Regions from separate parts of the Bacillus sp. 1A genome, predicted to be linked through region 1. Evidence: riboswitches for the same ligand, from Rfam matches in the RefSeq annotation. Region 1 holds a riboswitch; each other region holds the start of a gene.
What was found. A riboswitch is a leader RNA that binds a small molecule or an ion and turns the genes downstream of it on or off. The one in region 1 is predicted to bind S-adenosylmethionine.
Positions count from the first base shown of each region.

Region 2: linked by a shared signal. The riboswitch ahead of ACUN0F_RS26435 (YezD family protein) and the one ahead of ACUN0F_RS15420 (amino acid ABC transporter permease) in region 1 are both predicted to bind S-adenosylmethionine.
Region 3: linked by a shared signal. The riboswitch ahead of metK (methionine adenosyltransferase) and the one ahead of ACUN0F_RS15420 (amino acid ABC transporter permease) in region 1 are both predicted to bind S-adenosylmethionine.

Region 1 covers NZ_JBQYLZ010000001.1:3,038,716-3,041,998, forward strand. The annotation lists gene ACUN0F_RS15415 (VanW family protein) at 21-932, shown strand; SAM riboswitch class I at 1,160-1,266, shown strand; gene ACUN0F_RS15420 (amino acid ABC transporter permease) at 1,336-2,004, shown strand; gene ACUN0F_RS15425 (amino acid ABC transporter ATP-binding protein) at 2,024-2,785, shown strand; gene ACUN0F_RS15430 (amino acid ABC transporter substrate-binding protein) at 2,797-3,283, shown strand, end outside.
Region 2 covers NZ_JBQYLZ010000001.1:5,172,854-5,176,136, reverse strand. The annotation lists gene lysA (diaminopimelate decarboxylase) at 132-1,448, shown strand; SAM riboswitch class I at 1,566-1,674, shown strand; gene ACUN0F_RS26435 (YezD family protein) at 1,747-1,890, shown strand; gene ACUN0F_RS26430 (phosphoadenylyl-sulfate reductase) at 1,977-2,681, shown strand; gene sat (sulfate adenylyltransferase) at 2,720-3,283, shown strand, end outside.
Region 3 covers NZ_JBQYLZ010000001.1:1,823,188-1,826,470, reverse strand. The annotation lists gene ACUN0F_RS09125 (hypothetical protein) at 217-396, shown strand; gene ACUN0F_RS09120 (hypothetical protein) at 403-582, shown strand; gene metK (methionine adenosyltransferase) at 624-1,823, opposite strand; SAM riboswitch class I at 1,993-2,114, opposite strand; gene pckA (phosphoenolpyruvate carboxykinase (ATP)) at 2,343-3,283, shown strand, end outside.

The sequences.
Region 1 (3,283 bases):
GGGAAAAAGGGGAGAGTATATTGTTCCGTAAAGTAAAGGGTATATTAGTTGGGGTGTTATGTGTAGCTATAGTGAGTGGTTGTGGTGCAAAAGTAAGTGATGTTGCATTAGTAAGTGACATTGGTGGCCACACGGTAGAGGCTAAAGCAGAGGTGCAGGATTCTATTAGTTTAGTAGATGGTCGTACTGGTACGGAAGTGAAAAAGCTAGATTTATCGAGTCTAGGTTATTTTGAAGATGAAGCAAAATTTAAAAAATCGGTAACGAAGGTTGCTAGTGAGGTTGGGAAAAGCGTTGATAAAAAGATGGTTCCTTCACGCGTAGCACCTGATGGAAGTTGGCAAGAAGGAAAACCTGCTTATGAGTTAATGGAAAAAGAATTAGTAGATAAATTATTAAACGTTGGTATGTGGGATTCTTCCTATCAATTACCTATTGTTGAGAAAAAGCCTATCGCAACATTAAGTGATGCGCAAGGAAGTGGTACGGTAATTGGTAGATATGAAACGAATTTAGGTGGCTCAGCAGGTGGCCGTATTGAGAATATTCGCTTGTCAGCAGCGGGCATAAATGGGGTTGTATTAGCGAAAGGAGACCGTTTCTCTTTCAATGCATTAATTGGTGATACAACGCCAGATAAAGGATACCAATTAGGAAAAGAAATTGTAGATGGTAAATTAGTAGATGGATACGGCGGTGGTGTTTGTCAAACATCATCAACTTTATACAATGCAGCAGATCAAGCTGGTTTGAAAATGGTAGAGAGAACGACACATTCTAAAACGGTAGGTTATGTTCCACAAGGAAGAGATGCTACAATTGCGTATCCATACTTAGACTTAGTGTTTGAAAACACGAATGATGCACCTGTGAAACTTTATATGGGCATTCAGGGTGGAAAGTTAGTTGCCGAAGTACATAAAATGAGATAAGAATAATTAATCTATAAAAAAGCCATTATTTCTATTAAGAATAGAAATAATGGCTTTTTCTGTGCGATTTATCCAGTGTAAATTATACACCTTAAGACTGGGTGAATGTGAGGGATAAGCTATTCGAAAAAGTGTTGAATTTAATTCTTATTTTTCCTATTGACATTATATATAATTAACTGTATTCTTCATATTAACAACTAAATAAATGGAAATATTTATTAGTTTTCTTATCAAGAGAGATGGAGGGACTGGCCCGATGAAATCTCAGCAACAGGCTACAAAAGTACTGTGCTAATTCCAGCAAACGTATGAAGCGTTTGGAAGATGAGGGGAAATGGATTAACATTCAACTCTTCTTATATGTGTAAGAAGAGTTTTTTGTTTAGAGAGGGGGGATAAAGTGAAGTTTGATGTAACGTATTTTTTAGAAAGTTTTCCGCAATTATTTAAGTATGTATACATAACTTTAGGGATTACTGTAGTTTCAATGATTATTTCTTTTGTTATAGGGATTGGCTTGGCGATCATAACGAAAAACAAAACGAAATTTTTATATTCTATTGCAAGAGTATATATATCTTTCTTTAGAGGAACACCTTTATTAGTTCAATTGTTTGTGTTGTATTTCGGATTGCCGCAAATATTTCCAGCCTTTACAGTACTTACAGCGATGCAAGCGACTTTAATCGGTCTCAGTTTAAATAATGCAGCATATTTGTCAGAGATTATTCGGGGCTCATTAAATGCTGTGGAATCAGGACAAATGGATGCTTGTTTATCAGTTGGAATGACAAAGGCGCAAGCGATGCGACAGATTATCTTTCCACAAGCTATTCGTGTCGCAGTACCGTCACTTGGAAATAATTTTGTCGGATTGTTAAAAGAATCTTCGTTATCTTTTGCACTTGGGGTGGCTGAAATTTTAGCGCAGGCGAAGATGCTAGCGGCACAATCGTATCGTTATATGGAAAGTTACTTAGCGGTAGCGATTGTATATTGGATTATTACAATAGTAATTAGTTGGGGACAGAAAAAGTTAGAAAAGAAACTTGATGCACCGTATTTGTAATAGAAATGAGGTGATATGTGTGATTGAGATAAGTGATTTGTATAAATCTTACAAAAGTAATGAAGTATTAAAAGGAATCTCACTTACTGTAAATAAAGGAGAAGTGGTAGTCATTATTGGGCCTTCTGGTTCAGGTAAATCGACATTATTAAGATGTTTAAATTTATTAGAACAACCAGAGGATGGAAGTATTAGAATTGAAGATTTAGAGATTCATGCAAAGAAGCTTTATAAAAAAGAAATAATACAATTACGTCAAAAAACAGCTATGGTTTTTCAAAACTATAATTTATTTAAAAATAAAACAGCATTACAAAATATTACAACACCATTAACAGTTGTACAGAAAAAAAGTGAAGAAGAAGCGAAAAGAATAGCAAGAGAAATATTAAAACAAGTAGGTTTAGCTGAAAAAGAAGATTTCTACCCAACGATGTTATCAGGTGGGCAACAACAAAGGATTGGAATTGCGAGAGCGATGGCATTAAATCCAGCTATATTATTGTTTGATGAACCGACTTCAGCACTAGATCCAGAATTAGTGAATGAAGTATTACAAGTAATTAAAGATTTGGCAAGACAGCATATAACGATGGTTATTGTTACACATGAAATGAATTTCGCAAAAGAGGTAGCGGACCGCATTATATTTATGGCTGATGGCATTATTGTAGAGCAGGGAACGCCGGAGGAGATTTTTAGGAACCCACAAAATGAACGTACGAAAAAGTTTTTACGACAATTGAATGCTTCAGAAGAAGGCAATCATTTCGTTATTTAGGAGGGAGAATTATGAGGAAATCATCATTATTACTAACATTGGCATTAACAGTATCGGTTGGGCTTTTATCTGCTTGTGGTTCAGATACAGCGAGCAAAAAGACAGATGAAAAAGTAGTGAAAGTTGGGACGTCTGCAGGTCGTAGCCCATTTATTTTTAAAGAGGGTGAGAAAGTAAAAGGTTTTGATGCTGAAATTATTGAAGCTGCTGCTAAAAAGGCTGGATATAAAGTTGAATGGAATGTTTCTGATTTTGAAGGGTTATTTGGTCTATTAGATTCAGGTCGTATTGATACGATTGCAAATGAATTATCGGTTTCTCCGGAAAGAAAAAAGAAATATGATTTTTCAATTCCATATGTATATTCAGGATCTGTTTTCGCGGTGAAGAAAGATAATAATACAATTAAATCGTTAGAAGATCTAAAAGGAAAGACTGTAGGTGTTGGGCTTGGTACAGCTGGGGAACAAGAATTAAAAGCTTTAAATAAGAATAATG
Region 2 (3,283 bases), 2.1 Mb from region 1:
CAATATATATTTTTCCTAATAAGAAACGCGTGTGAACATTGTTCCGCGCGTTTTTTGTCTATCTAAAAGCGTGCTGCAATGAATAGAAGATTGGGGTTATGAGTTTTAGAGGAAATAAGGGAGGAATTCAAATGTATTTACACGGCACAAGCCGAATCAATGGGCAAGGACACTTAGAAATTGGAGGGTGCGATACGACGCAGCTAGCAAAACAATACGGAACACCACTTTATGTATACGATGAAGAGTCAATTCGAGGAAAGTGCCGCGCGTTTCATCGTGCGTTTAAAGAAAGTGGTTTCTCTTATCAAGTAGCATATGCAAGCAAGGCGTTCTTGTGCATGGAGATGTGCCGAGTGGCTCGTGAAGAGAATATGTCATTAGATGTTGTTTCTGGAGGAGAATTATATACTGCGCTGCAAGCAGGATTTCCGGCATCACGCATTCATTTTCACGGAAATAATAAAACAGAAGAAGAAATTGTGATGGCTCTTCAGGCAAATATTGGTTGTTTTGTCGTAGATAATTTCTTGGAATTAGAAATTTTGCATGATTTAGCAGTGCAACATGGGAAATTTGTGAACATATTAATTCGTGTAACGCCCGGAGTAGAGGCGCACACACATGAATATATTACAACAGGCCAAGATGATTCGAAATTTGGATTTGGCGTGTCAAATGGTCAAGCGATGCAAGTGATTGAGATTGCTTTACAAAAATCAAATTATAACGTGTTAGGGATTCATTCACATATCGGATCACAAATATTTGAAACGGCCGGCTTTGTGCGAGCGATTGAAGTTCTTCGTCAATTTTTAGAACAAGTGAGAGAGCGAACAAACTATGTAGTAAAAGTGCTAAATGTAGGCGGAGGATTCGGAATACGCTACACAGAGTCAGATACACCATTAACTCTTGAGACATATGTGCGAGCTGTAACAAGTGCGGTGAGGGAACAATTTACGGTATGTAATTATCCCTTGCCAGAAATATGGGTTGAACCAGGCCGTAGTATTGTAGGGGATGCTGGAACGACAATTTATACAGTCGGATCTGTGAAAGACATTCCTGGTATTCGGAAATATGTATCAGTGGATGGTGGGATGACTGATAATTTAAGACCTGCTTTATATAACGCTCGTTATGAAGCGATGTTAGCGAATCGAGGGAATGATGAGAATGAGGAACTTGTTTCGATTGCTGGGAAGTGCTGTGAGAGTGGAGATATGTTAATTTGGGATATCACTCTACCGAAAGTTGCTTCAGCCGATTTACTAGCAATTTCTTGTACAGGGGCATACGGGTACTCGATGGCGAATAATTATAATCGGATTCGTAGACCAGCTGTCGTCTTCGCGAAGGGCGGCACATCACAAATTGTTGTAGAGCGTGAAACATATGAAAATATTATTGGGAACGATCGCATACGTATTAAAGAACTTGTTTAAATGAGGAAAAAGGAGTTGTTCGGATGGGCAATTCCTTTTTTATAAAATAAAATAATTAAAATATATCGGAAAACTAGGATTGAAAAAAATCAGAATTGTGATAAAATACAAATACAAAGCTTATCAAGAGAAGCTGAGGGAACTGGCCCGACGAAGCTCGGCAACCTGCTTATAGAAAGCAAGGTGCTAAATCCAGCAAAATGGAATCCATTTTGAAAGATAAGGTAAAATATATTACCGAACAGTCTTTTCGAAATGGGAAAGATTTTTTTTATGAATAAAAAGGGGGGCTGTTCGCGTGAGTGTACGGGAACATTTTGAGGAAGTATCTGAGAAAATTCAAGCGATGCTTGCTGATATGAAATATGGTTCAATTACAATTGTTGTGCAAGATGGGAAAGTCATTCAATTAGAGAAAAGTGAAAAGGTACGTTTAAAGTAAAAAGCGCTGACTAGAAAAACTAGAGGCGGTTTTAACCTATTATATTAGGTTAAAACCGCCTTTTTGCTTTTACAGGGGGAAAGAACATGTTGACGTATGAAACGTGGGAAGAAAATAATGTTTCATTTTCAGAAGAAGATGAAACGAAAGGCGCGCTATCAGTATTAAGTTGGGCTTATAAAGAATATAAAAGTGAAATTGTATACGCATGTAGCTTCGGAGTGGAAGGGATGGTATTGCTGCATCTTATAAACCAAGTAAATCCATCTGCTAAAGTTGTATTTTTAGATACGAATGTTCATTTTCAAGAAACGTATGAATTAATTCAAAAAGTGCGGAAACGATTTCCTTCATTAAATATTATAGAAAAACAGCCGGAACTTACGCTTGATGAACAAGCGAAGTTGCATGGTGAGAAATTATGGGAAAGTAATCCGAACCTTTGTTGTAAAATTAGAAAAATTTTACCGTTAGAAAAATCATTAGCAGCGGAAAAAGCGTGGATATCGGGTTTAAGGAGGGAACAATCAGAAACGCGTAAGCATACAAAGTTTATAAATCAAGATCATCGCTTTCAATCTATTAAAGTTTGTCCACTCATTCATTGGACGTGGAAAGAAGTGTGGCGGTATGTATACAAACATAGCTTGCCGTATAACCCGCTACATGATGTTGGATATCCAAGCATTGGGTGTGAGAAGTGTACGTTACCTGTAGGTGAGGGTGGCGATTCGAGAGATGGTAGGTGGTCTGGGAAAGTGAAAACAGAATGTGGTCTTCATTACCAATAAGATGAATTTGAAAATAAAGCTAAGAGAGGAAATAGAAAATGAGTACAAGAAACGAATTAATAAATCGTATAGACGAGACTTACGACTTATCACAAATCGAAAAAGAAATTGAACTAGACAACATTTCGTTAAGTGATTTAGAGCTATTAGCGACAGGGGGATATAGCCCACTTACTGGTTTTTTAGGAAAGAAAGATTATGATTCGGTCGTAGAAACGCTTCGCTTAGCAAACGGGAGCGTATGGAGTATACCGATTACATTACCAGTAACAGAAGAAGTAGCAGAGAGTCTGAAAGCTGGAGAGGAAGTAAAACTTGTTAATGCTGAAAATGTATATGGTGTCATTCAAATAGAAGATATTTTTGTGCCTGATAAGGAAAAAGAAGCGTTACTTGTGTATAAAACGACGGATGAGGCTCATCCAGGAGTGAAAAAATTATATGAACGACCGAACGTTTATGTCGGGGGAGCCATTATTCTTACAAAACGCTTTGAAAGTAATCCGTTTCCTTCTTATCATTTAGATCCAATTGAAACGAGAGAAGAATTTAAAAAACGTGGTTGGAAAACAGTGGTTGGATTTCAAACGAGAAATCCGGTA
Region 3 (3,283 bases), 1.2 Mb from region 1:
AAACGATCCGTACCCATTATACCATTCCTAATTATATTATCCCTTTTTCAATGTATCGCTTACGAATTCGATATTAACTTTTTAAAATTGCATGTACTTTTGCCTGATGGTGGTATTCGTTACTATTTGACTAGCACATTAATTCCTCTCACACTTGCCTATATAATAGATTTTATTTTTAAACGTTCTATCTCTAAATAAGGAGGTCTACATATTATGGAACTTTATAAAAAATTAACAACAACATTTATCCTCTTATTTGTCGCTTCAATCACTGTCGGCTTTTCCTTAAAAAGCGCAATCCCATACGCTACATTAGTAAGTATTATATTCGCAACACTATTTTTACTCAGCAGTGCCTTTTGCGCGGGTAAAGCACGTCAAATGAAAGGTTGATTACATATGTTCCAGAAGAAACCAATCCTTTGTAAATCATGTGAAAAGGAAATACAAACGTATGAAAAAGCATGGATTCATATGCCCTTTCCAGCAAGTGGTATGACTAATATGAAAAAGTATATTGAGCTAGACGGCGAAGTGTATTGTAGCTCATGCATTCAAATTAGAAGTAAAACAAAATAAAAAAAGCTTTGCGCTCACCGCGCAAAGCTTTTTTTCATATATTATAGACCAGCTTGCTCTTTTAAAGCTGCAGCCTTGTCTGTACGTTCCCATGTTAGGTCTACATCAGTACGTCCGAAGTGGCCGTAAGCTGCTGTTTGTTTATAAATTGGGCGACGTAAGTCTAGCATTTTAATAATACCAGCTGGGCGAAGATCGAAGTTGTTACGAACTAGTTCTACTAGTACGTCTTCAGATACTTTACCAGTCCCGAATGTATCAACTGAAATTGATACTGGTTGTGCTACACCAATTGCGTATGCAAGTTGTACTTCTGCTTTGTCAGCAAGACCAGCTGCTACGATGTTTTTCGCAACATAACGAGCTGCATATGCTGCAGAACGGTCAACTTTCGTTGCATCTTTACCAGAGAATGCACCGCCACCGTGGCGAGCGTATCCACCGTAAGTATCAACGATGATTTTACGTCCTGTTAAACCAGCATCACCTTGTGGTCCACCAATTACGAAGCGGCCAGTTGGGTTAATGAAGAATTTCGTTTCTCCATCCATTAATTCTGCTGGAACTACAGCTTTAATTACATGCTCTTTTAAATCGCGATCGATTTCTTCCCATGTAACATCTGGATGATGCTGTGTAGAAATTACGATTGTATCTACACGTACAGGTTTACCATTTTCATCATACTCAACTGTAACTTGCGTTTTTCCATCCGGACGTAAGTATGATAATGTGTCATCTTTACGTACTTCAGTTAAACGGCGAGCTAATTTGTGAGCAAGCGAGATTGGAAGTGGCATTAATTCTTGTGTTTCATTACATGCGAAGCCAAACATTAAACCTTGGTCTCCCGCACCAATTGCCTCAATCTCAGCGTCAGTCATTAGACCTTCGCGTGCTTCTAGCGCTTGGTCAACACCCATAGCGATGTCAGCAGATTGCTCATCGATAGATGTTAAAACTGCACAAGTTTCTGCATCGAATCCGTATTTTGCGCGTGTGTAACCAATGCCTTGAATTGTTTCACGAACGATTTTTGGAATATCTACGTAAGTAGAAGTCGTAATTTCCCCCGCTACCAATACTAAACCAGTTGTTACAGTTGTTTCACAAGCTACACGTGCATTTGCGTCCTTTGATAAGATCGCATCTAAAATTGAATCAGAAATTTGGTCACAAATTTTATCTGGATGTCCTTCAGTTACAGACTCAGATGTGAACAGATGACGTTTTTTTGTCATGTGGTAAACCTCCCTACAGTAATTGTATATATTGTACGGAACTCATCCTTAATTTGCCACAAACTGCGACATACATTTATTCTCCCACACAAGCATACAGAAAAACCTTTCCTACTTTACATAGAGGAAAGGTTTAATTTGCTACTTGCATACTGCTTTTTGCCCTTTGCTCTTATCGTTCGAGACCGTTAGCCTCGCACAGGTTTTAGCACCTATTCACCTGTATTTACCACTACAAATGAGGTTGCTGGGCTTCATCGGGCCTGTCCCTCCGCCAGCTCGGGATAAGAGAGTATCCGTCCCAACCTATACTAAAGAAATGATATTCATTTGTCAATTAATATTCACATTTTCCTGAAAGTTTTTCTCAATACGCCTGGAATGAAATATTAATAAGGAAATAATACATTCACACAAACAAAAAGAAATAAATAGTATACATTATTTATATAATTGTGTTATACTCTTGTTGGGGATTACGAGAAATATTTCATTAAATGAAAAGGATGGTATATAAATATGAGTACTGTGAATGTCCAAATTGGTTTACACGAATTATTGAACGGAAGCAATGCACAGATTCAACTAAGTGTTCCGCAATTAGTGGAAAAAGTATTAATGCGAAATGAAGGGAAATTAACTTCTACTGGTGCCGTTTCTGCTTCAACAGGAAAATATACAGGACGTTCTCCTAAAGATAAATTTATTGTGAAAGAAGCATCGGTTGCTGACAAAATTGCTTGGGGAGCAGTGAATCAGCCGATCTCTGAAGAACATTTTAATAAATTATATACTAAAGTTTTAGAATACTTAAAAGAAAAAGAAGAGTTATTCGTCTTCAATGGATTTGCAGGTGCTGACCGCAATTACCGCCTACCAATTCAAGTTATTAACGAATATGCATGGCACAATTTATTTGTACATCAATTATTCATTCGTCCAACTGAAGAAGAATTAACAACTCATGAATCAGAGTTCACAATTGTTTCTGCACCGAATTTCAAAGCTGATCCAGCTGTTGACGGTACAAACTCTGAAGCATTCATTATGGTTTCATTCGAAAAACGTATCGTACTAATTGGTGGTACAGAATACGCTGGAGAAATGAAAAAATCAATCTTCTCTATTATGAACTTCTTACTACCTGAACAAGATATTCTTTCTATGCATTGCTCTGCAAACGTAGGTGAAGAAGGCGACGTAGCACTATTCTTCGGTTTATCTGGAACAGGTAAAACAACATTATCTGCTGATCCACACCGTAAATTAATCGGTGATGATGAGCATGGTTGGTCTGATAACGGTGTATTCAATATTGAAGGCGGTTGCTACGCAAAATGTGTAAACCTTTCTCACGAGAAAGAACCACAAATTTTCGATGCAATCAAATTTGGATCTGTTTTAGAAAACGTTATCATTAATAACCAAACGCGTATCGCAGACTATAACGATACTACTTT